Regions from separate parts of the Solibacillus sp. R5-41 genome, predicted to be linked through region 1. Evidence: riboswitches for the same ligand, from Rfam matches in the RefSeq annotation. Region 1 holds a riboswitch; the other holds the start of a gene.

Region 1 (16,402 bases):
GCTTCATCTAATAGTAAAATGGCCGGATCCCTTAACAACGCGCGGGCAATGGCAATACGCTGACGCTGCCCACCAGATAACTTAATGCCACCTTCACCAACCTCTGTTGCCAATCCATTTTCCAACTGTTTCACAAATTCCCATGCATTTGCGTTTTTTAGCGCCGACTCAATCTCTCCCTCTGAAACTTGCCCACTGCCATACGTTACATTGTCACGAATCGTCCCATTCATCAAAGGAGATTCCTGTGTTACATATCCAAACAAACCGCGCCATTTTGCCAAATCCATTTGATCAATTGATTGTTGCCCAAAACGAATTTCTCCACTTGTCGTATCGTAAAAGCGCTCTATTAATGAAAACATTGTCGTTTTCCCACCACCACTCGCACTTACAAAAGCGGTTGTTTTGCCCATTGGGATTTCAAACGATACTTCCTCAAGAAGCGGTTTATCATTGTAACCGAAAGCAACTCGGTCAAACACAATTGATGCACTGTTTTTTGTTATGACCGCATTACCACCTGCTTCAATCGGTTGCTGTAAAATTTCCTGCACGCGCTCGGTTGCGCCCATTGCCTTTTGTAAGGCTGTAAAAAATGTCGCCATTTGTGTAAACGGAATAATAATCTGCACGAGGTATATCATGATTGCGACAAGTTCTCCAGCTGAAATGGCACCTGTCGCTACTTTTGCACCACCATAACCAAATAACAATATCAACACAATCATCATTATCAGCGTCATTATTGGTGATAACACTGCCAAAATACGCGCTTCCTTCAGACCAAATAAATATAATTTTTGTATCTTTTGTTCTCCATTTTGTTGCTCAAAGCTTTCTGTTTGCGCCGTTTTAACAAGACGAATATTCGTCAGTACACGCCCTAAATGTCCGCTAAACTTTGCCAGCTCATCTTGATTTACCTTTGCAATTTTATGCATGCGTTGACCGAGTGGCAGTGAGACGCCAATTGCTAATGGCACTGCCACCAACATTAGTAACGTCATCTTCCAATCAATCCATATTAAAATGACAACCGCACCGACAATCGCAAATAAGCCTGATACAAAGCTGATAAAATGATCTGTAATGAGTGCTTTAATTACATTCGTATCCTGTGTAATACGGCTCATTGTCTCCCCAGATTCATGCTCATCAAAATAAGGCACCTTTAAACGTAGCACATGCCCCCACACTGTACTACGTAAATTAGCTACAATGCGCTCTCCTAACTTACGCATCATATAAAATGTAACGCCACCCAGTACCGCTTGAAAAATAAGAAATAATCCAACCAGCAAGATGGCTTGCAGTGAAAAACCTATCGTTGAAAAATCATTAATCATACGCATTGTAATAAGCGGGACACCTAGCCCAATTAATGTTTCAAAAATACTTAGTAGCAACGTCCCTATCATAAGTCTTTTCGAAAGCTTACTATTTTGCACAAGCCGCCAAATTCCCTTAAAAGAGCTATTCATCATCGTAACCTCCATATAATCCTAAACGCATTGCTTGCTCTAGGAACCATGCCTCTTCATCTTGGGTAAATGGTGATGGAAATAACCACTCATCCATCTCTAGCAGCTCATATTCCATTAGTGCTTCTGCTATTTCCTTAGCGAGTTCTTGCGGGATGAGCATGACATACTGTTCAATTAAAGACTGTAAATACTTATCTGGAATTGGTTCCACGAAAGCTTTCTTAAGTTGATGTGTAAGCAAAATATATTGATGGTTCATCTCAATTAAATTCATTCCAAAATAATTATAAAGTTTATTAACAAGCGCTTTCGGCAAATACTGATTCAAATATTCCTTCTGTTCATCTTCCTTCAGCAAATTATGAATGACCGACAAAAATAACGTGGGTTCAATCGTCTCACTGCGCTCTCCAATTGCAATGGCCTGATCTAAATTAACAATGACATTATCAAGTTGCTTTCTTTTTTTCTCTAACTGGTTGCGCTGAAACTTCAACGATTCAATTAACCCTATTTCTCCTTTTGAAAATAACACCTCTATATCTTCAAGTGAGTAATCCAAATATTTTAATGTCATTATTTTTTGCACCTTTACAATACTTTCGTCATTATAATAACGATGCCCTGCTTCTGATATGTAGCATGGTTCAAGCAACCCTTTATCTGAGTAAAATCGTAAAGCTCGAACTGTTAATCCTGTTTTCTTCGCAAATTGCCCAATCGAAAACATAAAATCCACTCCCTTTGCTCCATTATAAAATCTTACGTTACGTTAGATGCAAGAGAAAAAAGAAATCCCACAGAAAAGACTTGTTAGCCTTCAGTGGGAGATGAATATTTAATCGTCGCAAGATTCTCTTATGTGTATATTCGGAATTGTCCTCATATAACGAACTACACAATTAATATGTAGCATTTGCCTTCCAACCGTTCCAATTCGAAGCTAATTCTTCAATTTCCTCTAGAGTCGATTTATGCCCAAGCGCTAATACATTCTTTAATGCATTATGTAGACCGACATCAATAATTGGTAAGGAAAAAGTATAATGGAGGCATTTCATTATAACTTAATCTGTTGACCATGCTCCAATGCCTCTTAGCGACATTAGTAATTTTTTAACCGCTCCTAATCATTCTTCCGAAGCAATAATTCCTTTGTTAATTCACTTCAATAAGCTAAATTCGTTATTCTCCCTTGTTAAAGTTTTTCTAATATAGTATACTCCTAAATGCAAACTATTAAACTGCCAAACACTTTTAATATTCGTGTTTGACTATATGTCTCGGAGGAAAACGAAATAATGAACAGGAATTTTAAGTTATTTACGAACATTGCTATCTTACTTTTATTGTTAGCGGGATGTTCATCCAATGAAGGAAAGTCAACTGAATTAGACAAGCAACAGACAAAGGAACAACCAATTGCAGTTCAAGGAGCAATGGATGTTGAAGTTTCAGAGTTTTTAAAGGCAATGGGCGATTATAAAGAGGAGAAACACGGTAATTTCTCCTTTTATATAGGGGAAATTGAAGGTATTCCGGTTGTAGTATCCCAAACAGAAGTGGGAATGGTTAATGCAGCGGCATCAACAACTTTATTAATTGAAAAATATAATCCTAAAGTAGTAATCAATCAAGGAACAGCTGGAGGACATGATCCAGATATTCACGTATTCGATACAGTAATTGCTACAGAAGTAATTAATATCGGAAGCTTCCGCTCTGATCGTGTGGAAGATGGGCAAGGGATGAAACCAGAAAACTGGATTCATATGGCAACAGAGCTTAAGGATAAAAATGGAGAGACACAAAACTATTCATCATTACCAAGTGATCCTGAGCTTGTTGAAGCCGCGAAAAATGTAGCTGATAAATATAAACATGGGCAAGTTGTAGAGGGAGTTATCGGAAGTGGTGACTGGTGGAATCGAGAAATTGATCGCATCAATTGGTTCCACGAGAACTTTGGAACTAGCGGTGAAGAAATGGAAGCATTTGCTGTTGCTCAAGTTACTCATTTACTAGATGTTCCATTCCTTTCATTACGAACAATTTCTAACTCTGAAGTAACAGATGACAATATTGAAGACTTAGAGAAGGCCGGTCATTACGGTGCAGAATTTACAATCGAAGTTGTAAAGGAAATTGCAAAATAGACCCAAATCAAACAAAACCATAAACAGACATAACACACCTCCTATTCATAGCAGTGTGTTGTGTCCTTTATATAGGAAGTTATCGTTTATCTTCATTCAACGGAAAACCCCACCTCTATAAGTGATGAAATAAATATGCTTGGTATACTAAAAAGAGAGTGCCCCAAAAGCTTGGGCACTCTCTTTAATTTAACGGTTTTTTTCTAATTCTTCATCTTCTCCCCAACATTCAACTTCGCCAATATTAGGTACGTTTTTCTTATAGAAAACTGGATCTTTGCCTTGCTTACGTTGGATTAAGTAATCGTTAATAACTGGTTTGGCCACTTTCCACAGTTGCAGAATAGCAATTAAATTTATGATTGCCATAATACCCATAAATAAATCCGCTAAATCCCATACAACTTGTACCTTTGCAATTGAACCAAACATAACAAAAAGTACGACAAATATACGGAATACTAATAAGCCCATCTTTGACTCTTTAATAAAACTAATATTCGATTCACCATAATAGTAATTACCGATAACCGTACTAAAAGCAAACATAAATACAATTACTGCTAAGAAAATCCCTGCCCAGTCACCTAAATTTCCAACTAAAGAGGCTTGAGTTAAATTGACAGAAGTTGCGTCAGATTGAAGATATGCATCACCTAATAATACAATAGCAGCAGTTGCTGTACAAACTACTAATGTATCAATAAATACACCTAGTGCTTGAATCAAGCCTTGCTTTACTGGGTGAGAAACAGCCGCTGTTGCTGCAGCATTAGGTGCAGAACCTATCCCTGCTTCATTGGAGAATAAACCACGTTTAATCCCATTCATTATTGCTGCCCCTAACATTCCCGCAAAGGCTTCTTCCAATCCAAAAGCAGATTTAATAATTAGAAGAAATACATTCGGAAGTTCAGAAATATTTAAGATTACAACAATAAGCGCAAGTCCAATATACAAAATTGCCATAACTGGAACAACTACTTGAGTAAAACTTACAATTCTCTTTAATCCACCAAAGACAATAATTCCTGTTAAGGCAGCCATTATTAAACCTACAACAACTCGATTAGTACCAAAGCTATCTTCAAAAGCAATGGAAATCGTATTTGCCTGTACTGCATTAAAAATAAAACCGTAAGTAATTGTAATAACTACGGCAAAAAGAATACCCATCCACCGTTTATTTAATCCCTGTTCCATATAATAGGCAGGGCCACCACGGAACAATCCAGTACTTTTGTCTTTCACTTTATAAACTTGTGCTAATGTACTTTCAATTAGTGCAGATGCCGCTCCAATTAGCGCAATCATCCACATCCAAAATATCGCACCAGGACCACCAAGAGCAATTGCCGTCGCAACACCCGCTATATTACCCGTTCCAATACGAGAAGCAGCAGATATTGTAAATGCCTGAAAGGAAGATATACCTTTTTTACCTGACTTATCTTTTGGCGCTGCTTCTGTAATTAGTTTAAACATTTCTGGGATTAATCTAAATTGCATAAACTTTGTTTTAAAGGTAAAAAATACACCCGTTCCCACTAACAATATAATTAATACATATGAATATAACAATGTGTTTACTTCTGCCAATATACTGCCAAACCAATCCATAGATTCACTTCCTTTATTTAAGAGTATCCCCTGTTCACCCCATAGGAATACAAAATTGAAAATAAAAATAGAGTACCTTTTTAAAACTAACCAGTTTCAATACAAGTACCCTCTTTTAAAACATCCACAAAACAAGATATCTCTGATTTTTGCTATTTTCTTCTCTGCATTCACATTATAACTAGATAGTTTTATAACTTAATATGCTAATGAAGACTATCCAACTACCGTTTAAACAAAGCATTAAAAAATTACAACAAAAATTATTATAACACGCTAATTATTATATTAACATATTTATCCGCACTTCGGTTCATCTCACTTAGAGCTTAGCCTTCTTCACCTAATAAAACTAAATTGTATATATTTATGATAAGTTTCTTTTATTTTCTGAAAATTATTATTATAATATAGCATAAAACGTTTATATGTAAACCTTTTAAAAAAAACCTTGTTAGTTTATTTTTTCTTTTACTAGTATCGATTGGATTCGCAACAACAAGTTTTGCGAACGATGGCTATCTATTTAGAGTCAGTTAACCTCACTTACTTGTGATCACGTTCTCCGTGGTTTATCTAAATGTGGTTCATTAATAATCTAAACTGATATCAAAGTTCTTCCCATATTCGGGATATTTTAAAATTATTTATAATGTAGGTCTTGTTAATTGGACTGGCTATTTAACTTTTTTCGTTGATACGTAGATAGCACTACTCCTCCGACAATACATAGTGAGCCTAAGATTTCTGCTCCGGTTATTGGTTTGAATAGCAAGATCAATCCCATTACCATGGCGACAAAAGGCTCTAAATTCGATAATATAGAAGCCTTTGAAGCATCCACATGTCTAATGTTTTGATTCCAAATTAATGTTGCGATACCATGAACAACAACAGCCGTTCCAATTAGAAATAACCAATCTGACATCTTCGTGCTTATTTGTAAAGGCTTGTCTAGTGTAAATACAAAAGGAATCGACACAATTAAACCTACAACATTAGAATATAAAGTAATGGTCAGTGGATCGATTCTATGAGAAAGTAGTCTCGTCATAATAATCATAATGGCGAAAGTTATCATCGTTAGAACAATCCAAAATAGACCTTTATCAATATGCAAAGAAGATATATCCCCTTTTGCAACAACAAAATAAATACCAAAAACCGCTACAATAGACCCCATCAACATACGGATTGTTAATGTTTCTTTTAAAAAGATGGCAGCTAATACACCCGTTAAAATAGGAGTAGTTGCTAAAATTAATGCAGACGTCGTTGGATCAGCAGTTTGTAAACCGACAAAAAAAGACCACTGGTTAATAAAAACACCAATAACCCCTAGTAAGAAAACTATGAGTAAATCCGATTTTTTCAATCGTTTAAAATGTTTTTTGTATACAGCTATGCCAAGTAAAAATAGTACAATAAACAAAAGTCTAAGCATTGTTAATAGTGTTGGAGAAAAGTCTTGAACTAACATCTTCCCAAATACAAAATTGCTTCCCCATACCATTACACAAACAGTTAGCCAAGCATATGCTTTTAACATATTTATCACCCTTCCTACACCAAATGCTAACTGTCCCATTCTATACTTACTAGGATTTTTAGTATACATTTTTATTTGATGTGTTCACTTATTAAGATGTAGGTTGAACCAGGTTTAAAGGGTTAAAACAAAGTAGGTTAATAATCTGGCTTTTTTGATGTCAGTAAAAACTTAATTCAAGGACAAACCAATTTGTAATTATTATTTCACATATATTTAAGGGAACTCCATCTACTTATGGTACGGTTCACCGTAACAACACTAAGTGCGATTCGTTTTAATATAGCCATTATTTTTCTCTAGCATTTAGTGTAACTAGGGAAATGTACCATATCTAGATGGCAAAGCTTCTTACTTATACTCCCGTTAGACGCTTCTCTTTTATTGCCAATCCTTGTTTTAAAATTAAAGCACCTAGCAATTGAATGACTGTCTTCACAACTACTTGGCCTACAATAGCGGCCGGTACAGCTTCCCACGGTATAAATCCTGCTCCAAGTGGGCTTAATCCAACGATGACAAAAATAACAGAATCAAGAAGACCGCCAACAATTCCGCTGTAGAAAACTCTCCAAACCATTGGTAGCTTCAAGCGTGTATAGATTTCCGTATCAGCTGTTTCAGCAATGACAAACGATATTGCAGATGCTGCAACAATCATCAAAGTATCCCCAAGTGAAAACGAAACTACTCCAGATAAGAGTAACGCTAAGAAAATAAAAATATATGTTTTTGCTCGACCATACTTATTTTGCACAAGATCTCGAAAAATGAAGGTTGCTCCAACAAAAAGTGTCCCCATAGGAACGATAAACATTCCAAACTCTAACGGTGCAAATCTTGCTGTTACCACGTTTGCAATTACAATCGACAATAAATAGAATAATACTCTCATAATTTTCCTCCTTTAAATACCACTAGCTCTGTAAAAGCTTAGCAACACTTATATATTCTCATCGTGAAATTTACTTTTAGCGTTTATATAATCCTCAAGCCCTTTTTTTCGTAACTTACAAGCCGGACATTCACCACAACCATTTGCAATTATACCGTTATAGCAAGTTAGTGTTCTTTCTCTCACAAACTCTAATACGCCAAGTTGATCTGCTAACTCCCATGTTTGTGCTTTGTTAATCCACATCAATGGTGTATGAATGACAAAGGTACGGTCCATTGATAAATTTAATGTTACATTCAATGATTTGATAAAAATGTCACGACAATCGGGATAGCCGCTAAAATCGGTTTCACAAACGCCTGTCACTATATGCTTTGCTCCTATTTGACTTGCTAAAACACCAGCAAATGAAAGAAAAAGTAGATTACGCCCAGGAACAAAAGTCGAAGGTAGCCCATCACTATTTTCTTCAATCTTTATTTCTTCACGTGTTAAAGCATTCGAAGTAAGTTGATTCAGCAGGGACATATCAAGAATATGATGATTGATACCTATTTCATTTGCGATTTCTTTAGCACATTCAATTTCAAGACGATGCCTTTGACCATAATCAAAAGTCACGACCTCAACTTGCGCAAAATGTTCAATTGCCCAAAATAAACAAGTAGTACTATCTTGTCCTCCACTAAATACAACAAGTGCTTTATCCTGAATCATATTAAAATCTCCTTAATCAAGAAAAAACAGCACGCTAAGAGAGGTGCTGTTTTCATCTTAGTTTTTTTAAGAGGGTCGCTAATAACCTCTTCCTTGCCAACAAGGATCTATTCAATTCATCTCGCATTAACGGGCAAATACCTTTTATCGATTATCAATCTTTTCTGGATTCAAATCATGATTCATTAAACGGTAATTTGCGATTTCTTCGTATTTTGTTTCTGGTCTTCCATAGTTGCACCATGGATCAATCGAGATACCACCACGTGGCGTGAATTTTCCCCAAACCTCAATATATCTTGGATCTAGTAGCTTGATTAAATCATTCATAATAATATTCACGCAATCTTCGTGGAAATCACCATGGTTTCTAAAGCTAAATAAGTAAAGCTTTAATGATTTACTTTCAACTAACTTTTTCTCTGGAATGTATGAAATATAAATTGTTGCAAAATCCGGTTGTCCTGTAATTGGGCATAAACTCGTAAACTCCGGACAATTAAATTTCACGAAATAATCACGATTCGAATGCAAACTTTCTACTGACTCTAATACCTCAGGTGCATAGTCAGTTGCATATTGTGTATTCTGATTCCCTAATAGTGTTAAATCATTTAATCCTTCAGTAGGCTTGCGGCCAGTCATAAAAAAAACCTCCTTGAAAAGTAATACCGAATCTTTTCAAGGAGAGGCGCTGTCATTTTCTATACAACTTACAGGATTGAATCAAAAAAAGCCATGTCCAATTATGGACATGGCGTATTTGTCATGTATCCATAGTTTTTTATAGAGGGTATCAGCTATGAACCTCTCCTGAGAATTTCCAGGTATTTTATCTAAAAAGACAATACACTACATGGGGATAGATGTCAAATCCCAATATAAATGAATTACTCTCTTACAATAATCGCACCTACTTATGATAAGGTTCAACGTATCATCTATAAGGCAAATTTTTTGAGAGAACTATTAGTCGACCCTGTGACAGAAGTTCGGCTGTGATGGAGTAACTCACACACCCCTGCTGATCTATCGCATCAAATCGATTCATCACGGGACTGTCGATATCCAGCACGCCTACTAAACCATTTCCTTGAAGGATGTGTCGCGTTCTTTTTCTGTTGGTTGACGATCACAATGCCCGATACAACCAAGCCCAGCGCTGCAAGTACCATTAGATGCACAACTTCACCTAACATCAACGCTGACAATACCACACCAAACACCGGCGTCAAGAACAAATACATCGAAACGCTTCCGACCTTGTTGTATTTCATAATATTATTCCAAAGTACAAAGCCTGTGGCAGACAGAAACGCCAAATAGAACAGCATCAGCATCGCATTCCAAGTGAACGCAAACGGAAAAGGCCCTGCAAAAGACGCACCGACAGCTAACAAGGCGCTTCCGCCAAGCAACATCTGCCAGCTCGTCATGTATAGGACATCCAACTCCTTCGCTTCGTTTTTGGAAAGAACATTACCAAACGCGCCGAAAAACAAGCCAAGCAGCAAGCAGATTTCCCCAACACCCATATGAAGGGACATCTCTCCTTTCGTCACGTTAGCCAAAATTACTCCCCCGAAGCCTAGTGCAATACCAATGATCTTTCTCAAATTAACACGGTCGTTTCTATACATAAAATGTGCAATCAATATCTGAAAAAACGAGGTCGTCCCCGCGATAATCGCACCTTGGATACCTGTGATCATACTCATGCCGTAATAAAAAAAGGCATACTGAAGAAAGGTTTGAAAAAGCCCAATTTTGCTGACCTTGAGCAACGTCCCTCGCTGATATCCAACCTTCCTACGTATTAATTTCATGAACAATAGGATGAGCAGCGCGGCAAGGACGAAGCGGTAGCCTGCAAACAAAAGCTGCTCGGACCAATTTTCTTTGCCAATCTCCAGTTCGTCATAGCTAAGTTTAATATATGGAAAAGCGCTCCCCCACAGTAATGACGCTAATGTTGCAGCGAACATAACTCCCAAAGGATGCTTGAAAAATTTCTCTGAAGACATTCCAACAGACACCTCAATGATTACTTATAGTACGATAATATAACTCTTTCACTTCACATAAAAAGATAAACGACCGATCCCCTGTTGAATTTAGGGAAGCGATCGTCTCTGAAATATAAGGACACATTTCTGGGAACATTTCACTAAGGTGCTTGTACCCCAGCAAAAGGCACTACGGCTCTGCGGTATTTCATAAGACCAACACAAATATCGCGAAGTAGGCATTCTTTATGCTCGCCGTGATCAGGATATCGTATCAAATCGCCACCATTATGCACAAGTACCTTCCCGCCACTTCCATCTATTGTAGGATACTGCCATATATAATCGGCCCAATATTTTGCATGTTCAGCCCCTATGGATGTGAGACCTATAGCATGTTCAGGCAATGAAGTAAATCCTCTTGCATACGTCCCGAGTATCCCTTCCCAGCCATCAAAATCTTCTGGCATATTCTTGAAAAATTCAAATGGATCATTCTCTACTCTTATCTTGAGATTCGTAAAGGGAGCAGGTGGTACCGTTTGGGATGGTTTTAAAATTGGAAGCACGCAAACAGCAACCTCTATATTTAATATGAGTTGTCCGCCATTTTTAACATAATCCATTATTCTATCCGAATATTGTTGCAAATATATTTGATCGCAATGACCAGGGATATAGATGATATCACAGTCCCAAGCTTCATCTGGAATAGGACGAATACCATAGTATTCGATTTGTCCGCTTGTACCTTCAAATGTTTTTGCTAAATACGAGGGTGTATCCACAGAATCTATCCCGGTTGTTTGTAAATAAGCCACTTTAAACGGTTGTATCTGATTTCGATCAATTCCAAGATCGTTATTAAGCCATGGATAAAACCCGTGAAGGAATTTAGTTGTTGTTGGCATAAATCGTTGACCGTTATGACTATGAGGATCAAGTGTTGTGATAAAAACTCTACCCCCGCCTTCTAAATCATTAAAATCAATGACAACGGAATCATGAGTATCTTCTATCGCAAGCAATGTAGTCCCGTTATGATTTCCCTTGTATGCACCATGCCAGTGCCAATGTAAATGCTCAGGCTTCCCATATTCAAAAAAGGAGTGGCTTTCATGATCGGGAACATATAGTTCTATTTTACGCTCTGGTTTCGTCCACCATAACCAATCCTTAGTGTTACAATCAACCCACTCTATATCTACAACGTCTAATAGCTGATCCGCTTTATCAAGTGCAAAGATGAGTAGAAATCCGCCATTTCTAACATAATCATTAAGCTGTTTTTTATGAAGCAGAATGCGGTCACTGTGACTATGACAAGAAATAATGACTGCACCAAATTCATCCAAGTTATAGTTAGACAGGTCCTCCACATATATGAATTGATCCATGTGATGAGCAAAATCCCAATAGCTGATTAGCTGTGCACTTGTTCCTGTTGTAACATAAGCTATTTTTTTCATCTTTGTCTCCTAATAGTTTCATTCTTTAACTTGCACCCCAGCAAAAGGCACAACTGCTTTGCGATATTTCATAAGACCTACACAAATATCACGAACAAGGCATTCTTTATGCTCGCCGTGATCAGGATATCGCACCATATTATCACCGTTATGCACGAATACCTTTCCGCCACTTCCATCTAACGTAGGATATTGCCATAAATAATCTGCTGAGTAATTTGCATTGTCAGCCCCTATGGATGTGAGACCTATAGCATTTTCAGGTAATCGCGTAAATCCTCTTGAATACTGCCCTATTATGCCGCTCCACCCATCAAAGTCATCTGGCATATTCTTAAAAAATTCAAATGGATCATTTTCTATTCTTACCTTGAGATTCGTATAAGGAGTTGGAGGCACCGTTTGGAATGGCTTTAAAAATGGCAGCCAGCATATAGCTACTTCTATATTTAATATAAATTGTCCACCATTCTTGATATATTCCATCATTCTATCCGAGTATCGCTGCATATAGATATTGTCACCCAGACCAGGGTAATAGATGATATCACAGTCCCAAACCTCATCCGGAATAGGACGAACGCCATAGTATTCGATTTGTCCGCCTGTGCCTTCAAAGGTCTTCGCTAAATATGAAGGCGTATTCTCAGAGTCAAACGATGTTGTTTGCAAATAAGCCACTTTAAACGGATTAATCTTATTCCTATCAATACCAAGCTCATTATGAATCCATGGGTAAAATTCTTGAAGTAGTTTCATAGCTGCTGGCATAAATCGTTGACCATTATGACTATGAGGGTCTAGTGTTGTGATAAACACTCTACCACCACCTTCTAAATCGTCAAAATCAACGATAACAGACTCATCAGTATCTTCTATCGCGAGCAATGTAGTACCGTTATGATTTCCTTTGAATGATCCATGCCAGTGCCAACGTAAATTCTCAGGCTTTACATATTCAAAAAAGGAATGATTTATATTATCCGGAACATATAGCTCTATTTTACCATCTGGCTTAGTCCACCATAACCAATCCTTGATTTTTGAATCGACCCACTCTATATCTACAACATCTAAAAGCTTATCAACATTGTTAAGTGCAAAAATTAAAAGAAAGCCACCATTTCTAACATATTCGTTAAGTTGTTTTTTGTGTGGCAGTATGCGGTCACTATGACAATGACAAGAAACAATAACTGCATCGAATTCTGCTAGATTAAAATTAGGAAGGTCATCAGCATAAATTAATTGATCCATGTAATGAGCGTAATCCCAATAGCTGATTAACTGCGCACTTGTTCCTGTTGTAACATAAGCGATTTTTTTCATTTTTACACCTTTTCATCGTTAAAATTTATGCAAATCTATTGGCAATATTGTTGAATAGGATTTCTCTGCTTGTTCATACGATAATATTTCAGAATTAATACCAAAATAATTTCGTAAATTATCGGTATTCACTACTTTTTCAGTTTCATCGAAAATATACCCATCTTTACCTAAAAGCAAAGTCGAGTTTGCTATACGAAAGGCATGATGTGGGAAATGTGTATTTATAATAATAGAATATTCCCCTTGCTGATTTAACTCTTCGACAATATTCAATATTTTTAGTTGGTTTCTCAAGTCAAGATGGGATTCTGGTTCGTCCATTATGAGTATTTTAGGATTCTTGATAAGGGCTCTTGCAATTAAAACCATTTGTAGCTCACCGCCACTCATCTTATTACAATTTTGTTCACTTAGATGCTCAATACCTAGCCTTCTTAATTGTTCATAGGCTCTCTCGTAATCCTCTTTTTTAGGAAGCCTGCCCATTCTCACATGAGGAGATAAACCCATAACAGTCATTTCAAGCCCAGTAAATCCAAACGCCGATTTTTTAGATTGTGGCACATAGGCTACTAGTTTCCAATACTCACTTGCAGACATTTGTTTAACAGATTTATCATTTATTAAAATATTTCCTGATTTGTATTCTAAAAATCCTAATAAGCATTTTACAAAGGTTGTCTTACCAATCCCATTTGCTCCTAAGATGGCTAATGTTTCACCCTTTTTTACGTTAAAGGATAAATCTTTAAATATCTGTCTTTCTGAGTTGGGATATTGAAAGTTAAGATTTTCAACTCTAATCATCCCACACACCTCCTGTTCTTCTAAGAAGATAAATAAAGAATGGTACACCGAGAAGCGAGCTTATAATAGATAATGGAATTTCTGCTGCTGTTAGGGATCTTGCGAGTGTATCTGTAATTAGCATAAATATAGCGCCCATAATCATAGCTGCTGGCACTAAATGTTTATTGTCTGTTCCGACGATCATCCGTGTAAAATGCGGTACAATTAGCCCAACAAAACTAATAATGCCAGCAATAGATACAATTGACGCCACAATGACTGTTGTGAAGAATATGATAATAACACGCATTTTTTTTACATTTACGCCCAACGAAATCGCTTCATCTTCATCTAGTGAAAGAAGATTTAGATGCCATCTGTATTTATAGAGGACAAATAAAGAAATCAAAATACTAGGCATTGTTCTAATAATGGTTTCCTTCGAAGGTCCAGCAAGTGAGCCCATAAGCCAAAAGGTGATAGCAGGAAGTTCATTTTTGGAATCGGCCATAAACTTTAGTATGGAGACGCCAGAGTCGAATAATGCGCTAGTAATAATTCCTGAAAGAACGAGCATAAGCACAGTGAGACGCCCACGTCTTTTTGCGATGCTATATGTGAGGTACATCCCTGCAAACGCAAAGAGTATGGCCAAAAACTGCGTGCCAAGCGTTGTTCCAATTGTTATTATGCCAATAGCTGCACCGAAGCTTGCTCCCGATGATACGCCCAAAATATGCTCACTTACGAGCGGATTACCAAATGTAGCCTGCAAAGCAGCCCCAGCAACAGCAATACCAGCCCCTACAACCACCGCTAACAGTACGCGGGGTATTCTAATTTCGTGTACGACTACTGAAAGCTTCGGGTCTGAAATTGAATCTGGGTTAAAGATTGAATGGAAAACATCTAGCGGGGCGATTGTGTATCTTCCGATACAAATCGCTGCCACCATTAAAATAATTAAGGAAAGAGAGGATAATACGTAAAAGGTCCTAAGCTTCCTCTGTCTTGCTGTTGCCATCAAAACATCTCCTTATTGCATAAACATGTCGAAGTATTTGCTATTTTTGTTCGCTTCAACATTTAGAATTTGATCAATTTCTTCCTCAGTTACATCGATATTGTACAACAATTTATAATCTTCACGAACCTGTTCGCGCATACTAAAATCCTTGAACTTCTCTGGAGTCGCTAAGAAAGCATAGAAATACCAAGTAATTCCTGGATTATCTAGTTGAGATGCTGTAGGGGCTTTGTACACTCTTTTTTCTTTAACAGCTGTCAGGTTTTTAAGAACAGGATGGTTATAGAAATATTCGGGAGTGATATCTTTTAGGAAATCGCCAATAACGATCATATCAGGATCCCATTCTAGTAAGGTTTCTACATTGATTTCAGCATCTGGTGTATCAAATTTTCCAACTGTATAGGTAAGGTTATCTACCTTATGTACTGCAGTGTGAGGGAGTTCTGTTCCCCATGTTGTAATTTTATTTTCAGCTACATTGCCTATAAATACATGATTTTGTTGCTCATCTTCTGTTAGGCTTTCAGTTACTTTAAGAACGGCTTGTTTAGATTTCTCATGGTGTGCAAATACCTCATCTACTCGATCTTGCTTTCCTAGAGCTTCACCGTATAACGTATATCTTTCAATATCGTCAGCATACGTACCCCAGTTTACAGCTACAACATCAATGCCAGCATCTTCTAGAGGTTTAATTCCTTCTTCTCCAAAATTCCATTGATAAACAACATCAGGGGCCAAATTTAAAATACTTTCAACATTTGGCTTTGACCAATCACCATGCATGATGTCAGAATTCACATCTAGAATTTTCGGATATTTTTTTGCAACGACATCGCCTTTAATATTATTCTCTTGATCATTTTTTACCATGCCTAAGTATGGTTTAGCGGATTGTGTAATAGAAAGCATTTCAGATCCCTCGGCTGGAAATAGCACGAAGTTTTCAGCATATCCATTCTCAAGAACAACTTCTTTATCTCTACCATCAACGATAGTTACAGGTTCACTAACAACTTTTGCACTTTCCTTTTCCTTTTGGCTGTTATCAGAGGCTTGGCAGCCAACTAAACCTAATGCCATAATACCTACTGTACTACCCATTAAAAATTTTGATTTAATCATGTTTGTCACTACTCCTAATAGTTTTTTTGTTCTGCAAAAATAATCCCCATACGATCGCAACCCCATGGCCAATCCGATAAATCCGATCATAAAAGGGGCACATAATCTTATTCCGCATTCTTCGGTTACTTCATTCTCTTCCCTTATAAACAAAAAAATCTTATCATCATTGAGAATGATAGTCAATCTCACACATTTTACCAATGAATACCTAGAAGCATCTT
Region 2 (16,402 bases), 480 kb from region 1:
CTTGGATGATGGCTGAAACAGCTAAGCGTGTAGACGATGGTGAAACGTTAACAGACAGCTGGTTAAATGTCGAAAAATTTTACCCAATTACATTTGAAGACTAACTGTATAATTATTATTTTAGGCGAGGGATTATTCCTTCGCCTTTTTCATACAATAAAATGTTTTTTTATACAGTTATATAATTTATAAATATGAGGGAAACTCTATATAACAAACTTTTCACAAATACATCCCCCAACTGTTATTCATAATTTTAATCACTCTAAAAAATCTGAAAAATTAATCTTTAACAAAAAGAGTAGACATCTGCATATATTCAGTTTATATTGTATAAATATACAAATCGACAACAAAAGAGGTTAACATATATGACGAAAAAATTTCCTTTCTATACTTGGTTCCTGTTCGTTGTACTTTCGGCATTAGGGGTATTTTTATTCATTACACCGATTAATACCGAAGAAGGCATGAAGGTTCCAATTGCGATTCTTGCCAATATGCTTGCAGGTAAAGTCGAGCCGTTTATCCATTGGTTTGCACTCATTACCTTTACTATTGCAGCAGCTGGGTCAGTCATCATGCAATTTATTCCACAAAAAGGACCACGTACACTGATGGATTCTTTATTCCGTGTCAACTGGTTCTGGACAATTATGCGTGTACTTGCCGTCATTTTTACGACGATGTACTTATTCCAGGTCGGTCCTGAAAGCATTATTAGTGAAAATACTGCGGGTATATTAATTGATCCGGCTTCTGGTCTTGTGACATTTATGTTCGTGCTATTTTTATTTGCAGGGCTATTATTACCTTTATTAACAGACTTTGGTCTACTTGAATTTTTCGGTTCAATGATGGTAAAAGTTATGCGTCCCCTTTTCAAAATTCCTGGGCGCGCTGCAGTTGACTGTTTAGCTTCATGGGTTGGTGATGGAACGATTGGTGTTCTATTAACGAGCAAGCAATATGAAGAAAAAAATTATACAGGACGTGAAGCAGCAACGATTGCCACAACCTTCTCTGTCGTTTCGATTACGTTTTGCTTAGTTGTTATTGAAACGATTGGCATTGCGGATTACTTTTTAGAGTTTTATGCATCAGTCGTTTTTTCTGGTATCGTTTTAGCCTTTATTATGCCGCGTATTTATCCGTTAAAACAAAAGGCCGATACATTAATCGATGGTACAGAAGCTCCTGCGAATCGTGAAGATGTACAAGAAGGCTTTAACGCATTTTCTTTCGGCTTACACAACGCGTTAACGAAAGCTGAATCAAATAAAAACTTAGGTAAAATTATCGCAAGTGGGTTTAAAAACGTGTTAGAAATGTGGTTTGCCGTTACCCCGATTATTATGGCGTTCGGTACAATTGCATTAGTGCTTGCTGAATTTACAAGTGTATTCCGTATTTTAGGGATGCCATTCGAGCCAATTTTAACATTATTACAAATTCCAGAAGCGAGTGAAGCTGCTCAAACGATGATTGTCGGTTTTGCCGATATGCTTTTACCTTCTGTTTTAGGTGCTGGCATTGAATCAGAATTAACGCGTTTCTTCATTGCAACGGTTTCTGTAACACAATTAATTTACTTATCTGAAGTAGGTGGATTAATTTTAGGAACAAAATTACCGTTGAAATTATGGGATCTATTCGCGATTTTCTTAATCCGTACAATTATTTCGATTCCAATCATCGCTGCGATTGCACATATTATATTTTAAGTGAAAAGCCATTTTGATTTATACGTCAAAATGGCTTTTTGTATGATTATGAAAGTAAATTATTGCGGGTAATTAATTTTTCCTGTTTCAACTAGTTGTTTTAAACCTTCAAACATATAGTGCCAACCTTGCTCAGAGCTGACAACATATTCTTTTTCTGCCTTTTCAATGTCATCTTGACTCCAACCTTCTTCATGCGGCACTGTAATTTCTTGTGTAAATGTCATTTCAGAACCGTTTTCCGTATTTTTCAACTCAACTGTAATTATGTCCTCAGTTTCACTAAACTGTGGCATTCTAAATGTTTTACGAATTAAATTTGGTTGGTCCAATGTTAAATACTTACCTATCGCTCGGTAATCTATACCTCCGCGATGATCTACAATTTCCCATGTCCCCCCCTCCACCGGTTCATTTGTAGCCACTTTATTTGTATGTTCCATTGTAAAAAGCCATTTTTTTATCATTTGCGCGCTCAACCATGCATTCATAACACTTTCTGCAGGTACTGCAAATGTTCTTTTCATTGTTAACATTGTTTTTGACGTATTCTGCATTGTCTTTCATCTCCTTATGCTTGTTCTAACTTTAAGATATACGACTTTCATTTCATTAAGCAACTTTTAAATTCATTTCATTTATGAACTCTCTACTCTCCAATAAAGCGTTTTCATTGTGTTTATTTCGTGAAATTTCATAATTAACTGAATTTTAAAACATTAACACTTCTTTTTATGTTAAACTGAATCAATTACGCCTCGGCGTAATTGCGTCCAGATTTTTTTTAGCTTGCTCAAAAAAAATTCCGCTAAAAATCTGTGACATCCGCCAGGGGCTTTAACTTGATTCATCCGGGGATTGAACCCCACTGAATTAAGGTTGTATCTGGCATGCATCCCTCACTTATAGAAGTGGAGGACTTCTGCTGAAGCAAGTTAAACTTTGATCTAAATAACGGAGGTTACATGGGAATGGAAGTTGCACAAATGAAAACAATTGCAGTGGAGCATATTTTGATTGCGCACCATTTTTTAAAGGATGTAGTCGTACATACACCGCTTCAACGTAATGATTATTTATCTGAAAAATATGGGGCAAATATTTATTTTAAACGAGAGGACCTGCAACATGTCCGTTCTTTTAAGTTGCGCGGTGCCTACTATAAAATTAAAAAAATTGAAGAACAGGCACGTGATACGGGTGTTGTTTGTGCGAGTGCAGGCAATCATGCACAAGGCGTTGCTTATGCTTGTGCGAAACTTGAAATTCAAGCGACCATTTTCATGCCAAAAACGACCCCAAAACAGAAAATTGATCAAGTGCGGATGTTCGGTCGCAACTTTATTGAAATTCAGCTATCTGGAGATACATTTGACGATTCTGCTGCGAGTGCCCTTGCTTATTGCGAGGCAGAAGGGCGTGTTTTTATTCATCCTTTTGACGATTTAGATGTCATTGCTGGTCAAGGGACAGTTGCTGTTGAAATTATGAATGATATTGAAGAGCCGATAGACTACGTTTTTGGTAGTATTGGTGGTGGTGGTTTAATGGCTGGCGTATCTGCTTATATTAAAAACCTATCACCGAATAGTAAAGTTATTGGTGTGGAGCCTGCTGGGGCTGCCAGTATGAAATCTGCCTTCGAGCAAGAGGGACCCACTACACTAGATTGGATTGATAAATTTGTAGATGGTGCCGCTGTAAAGTTAGCAGGCAATGAAACGTATCAAGTTTGTAAAACACATTTAGATGATATTATTACTATCCCTGAAGGTAAGGTTTGCACGACCATTCTAGATTTATATAATAAACATGCCATTGTTGCAGAGCCTGCTGGGGCACTTTCTGTTGCAGCACTCGATTTTTACGCGGAAGAAATTCGAGGGAAATCTGTTGTCATCATTATTTCAGGCGGAAACAATGACATCGGCCGAATGCAGGAAATTAAGGAGCGCTCATTAATTTATGAAGGGTTACTGCATTACTTCATCGTCAGCTTCCCACAGCGTTCTGGTGCATTGCGTCAATTTTTAACATCCGTACTTGGGCCAAATGATGATATTACAACGTTTGAATATACGAAAAAGAACAATAAAGAAAGCGGACCTGCACTTGTCGGTATTGAAATCGGCCACCCAGATGATCGAGTCGGTTTATTAGAACGCATGTCCGCAAATGGTTTTGAATATAAAGAAGTGAATAAGGATAGTACGTTATTTGCGCTATTAGTATAACGAAACAAACAAGCCCGCATTCCTCATATGAAGGAATACGGGCTTGTTCTTTCATCCTAGTAATGCGCGGTCTGAATTCATTTTTTCTCCGCGAATTTGTTCAAATTCAGCCATTAAATCTGGAATGGTTAATGCAGACTTTCGTTCCGCACCGACTTCCAAAATAATTTGACCTTTGTCCATCATAATGAGGCGATTTCCTAAATCCAGCGCCTGCTGCATATTGTGCGTTACCATAAGCGTCGTTAAGCTACTTTCCTCAACAAGCACCTTTGTTAGCTTTGTAATGAGCTCTGCACGTGACGGATCAAGGGCTGCTGTATGTTCATCTAATAATAAAATGGCTGGTTTTGTAAACGTCGCCATTAACAAGCTTAACGCTTGGCGCTCACCACCTGATAGTAATCCGACCTTAGCAGTTAAACGGTTTTCCAAATTAAGGTGAAGCTTTTCTAATGATTGCTTGAAAAATTCCCGACGCTTTTTATCTACACCACCACGTAATCCACGTTTTGCATTTCGTGAATACGCGATTGCCAAGTTTTCCTCAATCGTCATAGAGGGTGCCGTACCCGCCATTGGATCCTGGAAAACGCGTCCGATATGCACCGCGCGTTTATGCTCAGGAATACGCGTTAAATCATTGCCATCAATGACAACCGATCCAAAATCCGGGGTCAATGCACCAGAAATCATATTCATCATCGTTGACTTCCCTGCACCATTACTGCCGATAATTGTAACAAAATCACCCGCTGCTAAATACAAATTAATATTGTCTAATGCATTTTTTTCATCCGGTGTACCTTCGTTAAATATTTTGTTGATGCCATCTAGTTTAAGCAAGACCATTTCCCCCTTGCTCTACATTTATCGTCGCCTTTTGAGCTGCTACCCGCGCCGCTAAACGCTTTGCCTTACGTTTCTTCTCTTGTTGCTTATTTAAAACTTGTGGAATAATTAATGCTAAAATGACGATAATTGCGGTAATTAATTTCATATCCCCCGTGTCTAACCAGCCAACACGCAGCGCAAGAGCATAAATTAAACGGTAAATAACCGCACCCGCAATAACTGCAAATGTTGTGCGTACGATTGATTTCGTACCAAAAATGGCTTCACCTATAATAACCGAGGCTAATCCGACAACAATCATCCCTATGCCAAGGCCGATATCCGCAAACTTTGTATACTGGGCAATTAACGCACCAGATAATGCCACCATCCCGTTTGATAAGCCGAGACCTAAAATGATTAAAGAATCTGTGTTGGCAGAAAAGCTTCGAATCATTCGTTTATTGTCCCCTGTCGCTCGAATAGCAAGCCCAATTTCTGTTTTTAAGAATCGATCCATTACGAATTTGATGACAATTGTTACGACCATCATGAAAATTAAAATGCCCCATGACGATGGAAGTGATTTGCCTCCCATTGCTGTTACTGCATTTGAAAGTACATTATCAATTCCTAGTTTTGACCAGAAGTCGTTAAACATCGTGAACACTGTTTCCGTATTTAATAATGGAATATTTGGACGTGTTACCCCTGTGTCAGATGTTATTCCCATAATACGGAGGTTGATGGAATACAAGGCAATCATCATTAAAATCCCAGATAGTAACGGATTGATTTTACCCTTTGTGTGCAATAAACCTGTCATACATCCTGCAATAAATCCAGCAACGGTTGCTACGATTGTCGCTAAAATTGGGTTGTAACCAAGCACAATCATCATTGCTGCTGTACCAGCCCCCGTCACAAAGCTACCATCGACTGTTAAATCCGGAAAATCCAACACTCGGAATGTTAAATACACCCCGAGCGCCATAATTGCATAGATGATCCCTTGCTCAACTGAACCAAACAAAGCTGTAAACATTTTGAACCATCTCCTAACTGTTTTTTATTGTTTAAGTTGTTTTAAAATGAGGATTCGCGCTAAGTAGTAGATCTTAGCGCGAATCGGTATTACTGTGCTTCTGCTTCCCACTCAGGCTTAATTTCTAAACCGATTGTTTCCGCAGTCTTTTCGTTAATTAATAGTTTTAAATTAGCTGGGTATGCCGCTGGAATTTCAGCTGGTGTTTTACCTTCTAATAAGATTTGTGCCGCCATTTGACCTGCTTCATAACCAATATCAAAGTATTCAAATCCGTACGCTGCTAAACCGCCACGCGCTACTGAATCAAGCTCGCCTACGATTAATGGCAATTTGTTTGCGTTTGCAACACCGATTACTGATTCTAAAGCCGATACTACCGTGTTATCTGTAATAATATAAAACGCCTCTACTTTACCAAGTAAAGATTCCGCAGCTTGTTGCACTTCTGCCGGAGTAGATGCAGGCGCTTCAACAATTGTTAAGCCCTCTTTCGCTGCTAATTCTTTTACTGTCGTAATTTGCGCTACTGAGTTTTGCTCCCCTGCGTTGTAAACCATACCGATATTTTTTACACCTAATTCTTTTAAGAATGCAATTGTTTTTGGCATAGTTTCTGGATGTAAATCAATTGTACCTGTCACGTTGCCACCTGGTGCTTCCATTGAATCAATTAATTCTGCGCCAACCGCGTCTGTTACAGATGTGAACAGAATTGGAATTTCAGTCGTTACACTTTTTACGGCTTGGGCTGATGGTGTTGAGTTGGCAAAAATTAAATCTACATTTTCACTTACTAGCTGTTGCGCAATCGTTAAATTGGCCGTGTTATCGTTGCTTGCAGATTTATCGATATACTCTGCTTTAATACCAGCATCTTCAATTGCTTTTTTGAATCCTGCTTTTGCTGCATCTAATGATGGATGTTCAACAATTTGAGTTGTCCCAATTTTAAATGTTTTCCCGTCCTCTGTTTTGGCTGCATTGGCTGATCCAATATTATCCGCATTTTTAGATGTTGAATCTTGTTCTTCCCCTCCACATGCTGCCAATAATAAAAGAAGCCCAAATACTAAAAACGAAAGCCTCATTAACTTTTTAGTCATTAACAATAATCCCCCTATTTCTTTCTCTATTTTATGTGTCACACTTCATCTGGATGAAGTGTGAATTAAAGCTATATTACCTCTACGTTTTCAGATAGTCAATAACATTTAGAATTTTCTGACATATTTTCACGCCTATATTTTTAACTATTTTCATTAATTTGGCGCTTTAAACCGCTAAACTACTGTATTCTTTGAATTTGTGACAATATATAAAAATAATTGTGAAATTTGACGAAAGTCCCGTCATTATATTAAAATATTACCTTATGCAAAAAGCATCGTGGTTCGTAACCATCCCACGTAAAAAAACTAGGAGGAATTGAATTATGAAAGTAAAATTTTTAGCTATGAGTGCCATTATTGCTGCTCTTTACATTGCAGTAACGATGCTTGTTGCTCCAATTAGTTTCGGTCAAGTACAGTTTCGTATCGCCGAAATGTTTAACCATTTAATCGCTTTTAACCCACGCTATATGGTTGGTGTGGTATTGGGCGTATTTATTTCTAACTTCTTGATGTCCTCAGTTGGACCAATGGATTTAATTTTTGGTGTTGGCCACACGATTATTACATTAGGTATTTTCATTGTCATTTGTAAGTTCGTGAAAAATATTTGGGCACGCCTAATTATTAATACATTGTTATTTACATTTACAATGTTTATTATCGCGGCGCAATTAAATCTTGTGTTGGACTTACCATTCTGGGAAACATGGGCTTTTGTCGCATTCGGTGAGTTCGTTGTCCTTGCTGTAGGTGCACCGATTATGTACGCACTGAATAAACGATTAAACTTCAAAAAATTAATCTAAATGGTTTCAACCAACTAGCAATTGTTAGTTGGTTTTTTTATTTTCATTTTTACCTCTCGGAATTATTTGACTTTTCTTTCTAATAATGAGTACAATGTTTCTATTCTAATTTGTTCGTGTACATGGTAGCAGGTTGCGATAGCGTGACCACCATACTAGCAAAGTTTAGATGAGTTTAGCTGAGTTGAGTCAAATTGATGAATAAGAAGAGTAGCATTTTTTGGTGGATAGAAAAAGGAACTTTCTTATCTACCTCAGTAAGGACATGACAGTGCATTATTTAGTGCAAGGTGAAGTTCTTCTGATTTTGCTTAGAGAGCGCATGGCTGGTGAAAATGCGTCAAAATAAAAATGTGAATGGGCCTTATGAAAGCTACTAGCGTTAGTTAGTGGACGGTTTCCCTGCCGTTATCAGGAATGAGTGGAAGTAGTAGTTTTGCTTCAATCGAGGTGGCAACGCGGTATTTATCGCCCTCAACAAAAGGATTTTTCCTTTTGTTGAGGGCTTTTTTTTTATCTTCGTTCAGTAGAGGACTCCCATCTATAAATGTTGAGGTGAATGCATTGTTCGTCATTATTAGTGTATGGTCAAATGCACACTGAACGAAGATAAAGCGCCGGCGGATGTCATAGATTCTAAAACTAAAGGAGTGTTCAATATGACATTAAAGCAAAAATTTCGTACATCTATGAAAAAGGTGAATGGCGATTTATTAACCCCTATTTCTATTTTTTTGCGACTACAAGGAAAGCGGAAATTTTTACTTGAGAGTTCCACAAAAAATGAAGGCAATGGGCGCTATTCCTTTATTGGCGTCGATCCTCGTAAAACCTATAGCGGAAATGATACACATTTACAGGATTTCTCGCATTTAACCAATAAACACTATCACTATGAAGGTGAACTCATTTCGTTATTGAAACAAGTGATGCCACGTGTTACAAGCCAAACGGAATATCCATTAACGGGCGGTGGCATTGGTTATATTCATGCCCTTCCTGCAACATTACAGTCAACAGTGCCGACGCTCCAGTTTCATGTGTATGACACGCTCATTATTTTTGACCATTTGACTGATGAAATTGCTGTTTTCCATACAAATATTGAAGCCGAACAAGTGGAACCAAATATTGATCAACTAATCGATGAACTGTTCACCGACTCCACTTTAGGTGACACGTATTATACACTTCATTCATTACAGCAAGAATCCCAGAAACTAGCAACCGCACAATTTTCTGGTGATGTGTTTGCCTTATACCGAAATTTACGTGTACAGGAGGCGGCCGCTTATATGTATTACATCGAATTTGATGAATGCACGGTCATTGGGACTTCTCCAAAAAGCTTTTTACAAATTCGAGATGGCGTGCTTTCTACGACGAATGAAGAGGCAAATCTCGACACATTATGTCAAACCAATTCCATAAAGAAACAAAACGCATTGCAGACGGGGTTACTCTCCCCCGCTTTTCACGCCATTGATGCTGTCAAGCAGCTGATTCCACAAGATGGGCTAATTGGTTATATCGGATTTAATGGTCAGGTCGATTTTACAACACCTGTAAAAACTTTGACGATTATTGACGACAAAGCGTATATCCAAACGACAAATGATGCGTCTGACCTTACGTTTCACGCACTTATGAAAGGATGAGGAATATGTCATTACAGCCGTTTATTAACCAACTTAAACGATCTGAACATCTCGTTTTTGAAGAAATGGTGCAGGCCGCACACTATATTTTTAATGAGCAAACTGCGAAACAAGAAATCGCCGACTTTCTTATTGCAATGAGTAACAAAGGAGAAACGGTCCATGAAGTGGCGGGGTTGGCATCAGTTATGCAATCCCATGCAGTCAAAATGAATGCGCCTGAAGGAATTTATATGGATAACTGCGGGACGGGTGGCGACGGCTTGCATAGCTTCAATATTAGTACAACAGCAGCTTTTGTACTCGCGGGCGGTGGCATTTTAGTCGCGAAGCATGGCAACCGGAAAGTATCTAGTTCATCAGGTAGCTCGGATGTTCTAGAGGCACTTGGAATTAAACTCATTCCCGATACAGCGCAAACAACCGATTTACTGAAGGAATACGGCATTGCCTTTTTACATGCACCGAATATGCACCCTAAGCTGAAACGAATCGGGGAAATTCGACAGGCAATCGGCAAGCCAACCATTTTTAACTTAGTAGGACCACTAACGAATCCAGTACCATTAAAAACTCAATTTGTTGGCATTAATCGCCCTAATTTCACAACTGATTATGCAGAAGTTCTTCATATGCTTGGACGCGAACGGGCTGTTGTTGTTTCGGGTGCGCAAGGGATGGATGAGGCCTCATTGGACGGTGAAAATACATTTGTTTTACTCGATTATGGAGATGTTATTCCATTCAAATTGCGAGCTGAGGATGTCGAATTAACCGCGCAACCATTATCGGCCATTCGCGGAGGCAGTCCACAGGAAAATGCGCACATTATGCGCGAGCTATTAGCGGGCAAGCAAAGTGTATATTTCGACACGGTTATTTTAAATGCGGGCATCGGATTTTTTGCTTACGGATTAGCTGAAACGATGAAAGAAGGGATTGAAATGGCGAAGGATAGCATTTTTTCAGGACGCGCACTGCAAAAGCTGCACAATGTCATTGCTTATAGTGAGCAGGTCGAAAAGGAGGGAGCATCAAAATGACAATTTTAACGAAAATTATTAACCAAAAAAAAATGGAATTACCTGCTTTACTTGCAAAAGAGCCCAGCTTCCAAACAGTTCAAAAACAGCGCCCCTCTTTATACGAAACATTGCAGTACACAAAAACAGTACAAATTATCGCTGAAATGAAGCGCGCCTCCCCTTCTAAAGGGGATATCGCGACACATATTGATCCTGTTACACAGGCACTGCAGTATGAAGAAGCTGGCGCGGCATGTATTTCCGTTTTAACAGAGCAAGCATTTTTTAAAGGTTCATTCGAGGATTTAAACGCGGTTGCGAACGCCGTTAATGTTCCGGTATTATGCAAGGATTTTATGATTGATACGGTCCAAATTGATTACGCAAAAGCTGCGGGGGCATCCGTTATTTTACTAATTGTGGCTGCGCTAACTGATGACCAATTACACTCGTTACATGCTTATGCCACTGCCCAAAATTTAGAGGTGCTTGTAGAGGTACATAATGTGGAAGAACTGCAGCGCGCACTTAAAATTGGGGCGAAAATTGTCGGTGTAAATAACCGCAATTTAAATACTTTTGAAGTCAATTTACTGCATACAAAGGAAATCGCCGAGCAACTCCCCCACTCCGATATTGCCTTCATAAGTGAAAGCGGCATTTGGGATGTGGAAGATGCACAATTCGTGGCGAAAGCTGGTGCAAGAGGTGTTTTAGTTGGGGAATCATTAATGCGCAGCGGTGACGTCAAAAAATCACTTCAATCGCTACAAATCGACATAATGACAAAGGATGGCGAAAATCGATGACAAAAGTAAAAATTTGCGGATTAAAAAAGACCAAACATGTAGATGCGGCAATACAGGCAGGCGCTGATTTTATCGGATTCATGTTTGCGCCTAGTAAAAGACGTATATCGGTAGAGGAAACAATCAATTTAGCCGCAATGATCCCGGAAGAGGTAAAAAAAGTGGGAGTGTTTGTTAATGAAGCGCCTGAAATAATTGCACGAATCGCTCGAAATGTGGGCCTTGATTATATTCAATATCACGGAGATGAAACGCCTGAAATGATAGCAGCAATCGGACTGCCATCCATAAAGGCATTTTCCATTCGTTCAAAAGAGGATGTAGTACAAGCGGCAAAATATGATGTGGATTTCTATCTATTTGATGCACCTAGTACGGATTACCGAGGAGGAAGCGGTCATTCATTTGACTGGACGTTATTGGATGATGTAAAAATCCCGCTGGAAAAAGTGATTTTAGCTGGTGGTTTAAATGCAGAAAATGTTGCGCTTGCGATTACACTTGTCGAGCCCTTTGCAGTGGATGTTTCAAGTGGAGTTGAAGTGGATGGACAAAAAAATATCGACGCCATTAAGACATTTATTGAAAAAGCGAAAGGAGAATTAATTTTATGACAACAACAAAAGGACGTTTCGGACAATTTGGGGGGCAATTCGTTCCTGAAACATTGATGACACCATTACAGGAATTAGAGGACGCATATGAGGAAGCAAAACAAGATCCTGATTTTCAGAAGGAGCTTGCTTATTATTTAAAGCAATATGTCGGACGCGAAACACCACTTTATTTTGCTGAACGCTTAACAAAAAAAATGGGTGGTGCGAAAATTTATTTAAAGCGTGAAGATTTAAATCATACGGGCGCCCATAAAATTAATAACGCCATTGGGCAAGCACTTCTCGCTAAACGTATGGGAAAAAAGAAAATTGTTGCAGAAACTGGCGCTGGTCAGCATGGAGTTGCAACGGCTACTGCGTGTTCCCTGCTCGATATGGAATGCATCGTCTATATGGGCGCTGAAGATGTTCGTCGCCAGCAGCTCAATGTTTTCCGTATGGAGTTGCTCGGCACAAAAGTAGTTGCTGTGGAAAAAGGTTCTGCTACATTAAAAGATGCGGTGAATGAAGCATTGCGTCACTGGGTTACACATATCGAGGATACACATTATATTTTAGGCTCTGCACTCGGCCCGCATCCCTTCCCTACAATCGTTCGAGATTTCCAACGTATTATTGGAGATGAAACGCGCGTGCAAATAATTGAGCAGGAAAACCGTTTACCAGATGCAGTATTTGCATGTATTGGTGGAGGAAGTAACGCAATCGGCATGTTTTATCCATTTATTGAAGATACGGATGTTGCCCTTTATGGCATTGAGGCAGCTGGCGAGGGCGTTGACACGAATCAGCATGCGGCAGCCATTCATGTTGGCAAAACCGGCGTACTACACGGGGCATTTATGTATTTATTACAGGATGAAAATGGCTTCATTCAAGAGGCGCATTCCATTTCTGCTGGGCTCGATTATCCAGGTGTTGGACCAGAGCATTGCTATTTACATGAAATCGATCGTGCTAAGTATCCTTCTGTCACAGATGAACAGGCATTACGAGGTGTAAGGCTCCTTTGTGAAACGGAAGGAATTTTACCCGCGATTGAAAGTGCCCATGCCATTTATTATGCGGCTGAATTTGCGAAAGTACGACCAGTAGACGAAATTATTGTCGTTTGCTTATCAGGTCGAGGGGATAAAGATGTGCACACATTAATGGAAAAGTTAGGAGACGTTGAGCAATGATTTTACAGCAAACAATTGAGCAAATACTTGCACGCGGAGATAAGGCATTCATTCCATATATAATGGCTGGTGATGGTGGACTTGAAACGTTAAAGCCAACGATTTTAAAATTGCAGCAGCTTGGCGTTTCCGCGATTGAAATTGGCATTCCTTTTACCGATCCTGTTGCAGACGGACCAACGATTGAAAAAGCTGGAGAACGCGCCCTTGCTCACGGGGTAACGTTACGCAATGTACTAGCGGAACTTTCTCGCTTTGCAGATGACATTTCGGTGCCACTCGTTGCGATGACGTACTTAAATCCAATATTAGCTTATGGCATTGAAGCTTTTGCACGCGATGCTTATGCTGCTGGAATTCGCGGTTTGATTGTTCCTGATATGCCCTTAGAGGAAAGTGCACTCCTACATCCAGCATTAAAAACGCATGGCATCGCATTAGTACAACTTGTTTCATTAACGAGCCCTCTTGAGCGTGTAAAAAAATTAGCAGCGGCGAGTGAAGGCTTTATTTATGCGGTTACAGTAAACGGAACAACAGGGATTCGAGCGGAGTTTGCAGAAAATTTACAAGCTCATTTTAAAGTATTGAAGCAACATAGTGCGGTTCCTATATTGGCCGGGTTTGGCATTTCTACTCCAGAACATGTCAAAAATTTTAGTGCTATTGCAGATGGGGTCATTGTTGGCAGTCAAATTGTCGCCGCTTTGGAGCAGCAGGATTGGACGACGATTGAATCCCTTGTTCATGCGTCAAAAAAAGTAACCGTTCTTTAATCTATCTCCTCTTCCCATCATATGGTAAAGTGAAATAAACTTATACGAGGGGGATTGCGTATGAAAAAGAAGGATTTTTTTGCTGGACTCTTTTTTCTTTTTATCGCGGGATATTTTACGTATGAACTTGTACAAGACATGCCACAGCTTTTCATTGAAAGTACGACAATGTGGCAATACTTTATCGCTTTTTTCCGTGTAGCGTTAATTATTTTCGTTTTCAACTTAGGGCTGACGCTTATTAAACGATTTTTTGTGAGTCGAAAAGCAGCTTAACAGTGAAAACCACCATTTTGACTGTAATGAGGTCAAGATGGTGGTTTTTTATTTTGAATTATAAAATGATTTTCTTTTCTAAACGCAAATGTAATTTTTCAAGCATATCGATCGTCATTTTTTCTAAATTATACTGCGCTTTAAAGCCCCACTCATTAATTGCTGCAGTTGAGTCGATAGCATTTGGCCAGCTGTCTGCAATAGCTTGGCGAACTGGGTCGACTTCATAGCTCATGTCAAACGTTGGTATATGCTTTTTAATTTCCGCGGCAATTTGTGACGGCTCAAAGCTCATTGCCGAAATATTAAAGGCGTTGCGGTGGATAAGCTTTGTTGGATCTGCTTCCATTAAATCAACAATTGCTTGTAGAGCATCAGGCATATACATCATATCCATGTAAGTACCTTCCGCAATATATGATGTGTAACGACCTTCTAAAATCGCTTTATAATAAATGTCGACCGCGTAATCTGTCGTTCCCCCTCCTGGAGGCGTTGCATATGAAATTAAACCAGGGAATCGTACACCGCGCGTATCTAAACCAAAGCGTGTGTAGTAATAATCGCAAAGTAATTCTCCTGCCACCTTGTTTACCCCATACATTGTTGTTGGGCGCTGTAATGTATCTTGAGGTGTATTGTCCTTTGGTGTCGATGGACCAAATGCACCGATTGAGCTTGGTGTAAAAAATTGCATATTTAATTCACGAGCTACTTCCAACGCATTCATTAAGCCACCCATATTTAAATTCCACGCGAATACTGGATTTTTTTCGGCAGTCGCAGATAACAGAGCGGCCATGTGAATCATAGTGTCCGCACCAAAATCATGAGCTAACTCGTGCATACGCTTGCCATCCGTTACGTCTAACACTTCAAATGGACCTTGATCGCTTTCTATTTTACGAATGTCTGTTGCCATAATATTATCAACACCGTACGTATTACGTAATTTCTCTACTAATTCAGAACCAATTTGACCTAAAGCACCGGTCACAATAATCTTCTTCACAATGATACCTCCTCTGTCACAAAACAATTGTCCTCTGTAAAAATACACAAAAACACGTGTAAACCTTATTGCGAACAACTTTCGTTGAGGGTTATTATACGGTGTTCTTTTATATAATACAATATTTAATTAATTTTCTTTTCTAGCAATACAATTGTGCGTGTGAAATAGTCGTTTCATTTTAACTTGATTTATCCGGGGTTTGACCCCCGGATGAATCAAGTTAAAGCCCCCGGCGGATGTCACAGATTTTTAAGGGGGCTTTTCGAGCATGCTCGAAAAAATCTGGACGCAATTACGCCAAAGCGTAATTGATTGACCCATAACTGCACGCAGATGTTCTATCATATGTAGATTTCCCTAAAATCGCAACATTATTAGTCAAACAAAAAGCGCACCGATTACCGATGCGCTTCGTTTTTTCATATCATTATTTAACAACAGCCTCATATAAACTTGGGCGACGATCTTCGTACACCGGGATGCGCCCTCGCACTTCATCCACTAATGAAAAATCAACTTCAATAATCGCTAATTCCTCATCCTCTGCACCTGTCCATAACACTTCACCCCATGGACCGATAATCATCGATTGGCCGTTGAAATTTTCCACTTTGCGTGCAATGCGGTTGACCGCTACAACAAAGCATTGATTTTCAATGGCGCGCGCCTGTAATAATGTTTTCCAGTGATCAATGCGCGGTGTTGGCCATTGCGCAGGAATAAACAACACCTTTGCTCCATTTAATGCATGTGCTCTTAGCCATTCAGGAAAACGAATATCATAGCAAATAACGCCACCTGCTTCAATTTCCCCTAGTGCAAAACGATTCATCGTATCGCCAGACTCTAAATACAAATGCTCGTCCATTAAGCGGAATAAATGCACTTTGCTATATTCACCAACTAATTTACCATCACGATTGTATGTGTACATCGTATTATAAAACTTATCATTATGCTTTACGGCAACTGAGCCACCTACAATATGTACCGTCAACTCTTTTGCTAATGCGCTTAAAAATACTTTCGTACGTTCACCATTTACATCTGCTAATTCCTCAAGCTTTTCTAACGCATAGCCCGTGTTCCACATTTCTGGAAGGACTACGATTTCTGCGCCACCTACTACCGCTTCACGAATTAACTTTTCCGCACGTTCGTAATTTTCATCAACTTTACCAAACCCAACATTCAATTGAATACACCCGATTTTCATAACCGACACCGCCCTTATTAATTTTACTTCTTTCTTCATTTTAACATGTTTTTTTTATCAATTACGCTCAT

What was found. A riboswitch is a leader RNA that binds a small molecule or an ion and turns the genes downstream of it on or off. The one in region 1 is predicted to bind preQ1.
Region 2: it holds a riboswitch for preQ1, as region 1 does, so the genes downstream of both, CSE16_RS02095 (QueT transporter family protein) here and queF (preQ(1) synthase) in region 1, are expected to answer to the same signal.

Annotation. Positions count from the first base shown of each region.
Region 1 covers NZ_CP024123.1:4,227,449-4,243,850, forward strand. Annotated here, with positions in the region: gene CSE16_RS20960 (ABC transporter ATP-binding protein) at 1-1,484, opposite strand, end outside; gene CSE16_RS20965 (MerR family transcriptional regulator) at 1,477-2,217, opposite strand; gene CSE16_RS20970 (5'-methylthioadenosine/S-adenosylhomocysteine nucleosidase) at 2,789-3,643, shown strand; gene CSE16_RS20975 (alanine/glycine:cation symporter family protein) at 3,833-5,263, opposite strand; gene CSE16_RS20980 (DMT family transporter) at 5,928-6,812, opposite strand; gene CSE16_RS20985 (VUT family protein) at 7,168-7,707, opposite strand; gene queC (7-cyano-7-deazaguanine synthase QueC) at 7,756-8,427, opposite strand; gene queF (preQ(1) synthase) at 8,572-9,072, opposite strand; PreQ1 riboswitch class I at 9,198-9,244, opposite strand; gene CSE16_RS21000 (DMT family transporter) at 9,465-10,451, opposite strand; gene CSE16_RS21005 (hypothetical protein) at 10,595-11,902, opposite strand; gene CSE16_RS21010 (hypothetical protein) at 11,921-13,231, opposite strand; gene CSE16_RS21015 (ABC transporter ATP-binding protein) at 13,250-14,041, opposite strand; gene CSE16_RS21020 (FecCD family ABC transporter permease) at 14,034-15,047, opposite strand; gene CSE16_RS21025 (ABC transporter substrate-binding protein) at 15,060-16,178, opposite strand.
Region 2 covers NZ_CP024123.1:428,794-445,195, reverse strand. Annotated here, with positions in the region: gene bshB2 (bacillithiol biosynthesis deacetylase BshB2) at 1-104, shown strand, start outside; gene CSE16_RS02125 (YjiH family protein) at 372-1,724, shown strand; gene CSE16_RS02120 (SRPBCC family protein) at 1,784-2,281, opposite strand; gene ilvA (threonine ammonia-lyase IlvA) at 2,696-3,958, shown strand; gene CSE16_RS02110 (ABC transporter ATP-binding protein) at 4,010-4,804, opposite strand; gene CSE16_RS02105 (ABC transporter permease) at 4,797-5,837, opposite strand; gene CSE16_RS02100 (ABC transporter substrate-binding protein) at 5,927-6,943, opposite strand; PreQ1 riboswitch class I at 7,221-7,265, shown strand; gene CSE16_RS02095 (QueT transporter family protein) at 7,273-7,758, shown strand; T-box leader at 7,947-8,237, shown strand; gene CSE16_RS02090 (chorismate-binding protein) at 8,418-9,416, shown strand; gene trpD (anthranilate phosphoribosyltransferase) at 9,422-10,459, shown strand; gene trpC (indole-3-glycerol phosphate synthase TrpC) at 10,456-11,250, shown strand; gene CSE16_RS02075 (phosphoribosylanthranilate isomerase) at 11,247-11,864, shown strand; gene trpB (tryptophan synthase subunit beta) at 11,861-13,048, shown strand; gene trpA (tryptophan synthase subunit alpha) at 13,045-13,824, shown strand; gene CSE16_RS02060 (sulfate permease) at 13,885-14,100, shown strand; gene CSE16_RS02055 (L-threonine 3-dehydrogenase) at 14,159-15,112, opposite strand; gene CSE16_RS02050 (carbon-nitrogen family hydrolase) at 15,543-16,331, opposite strand.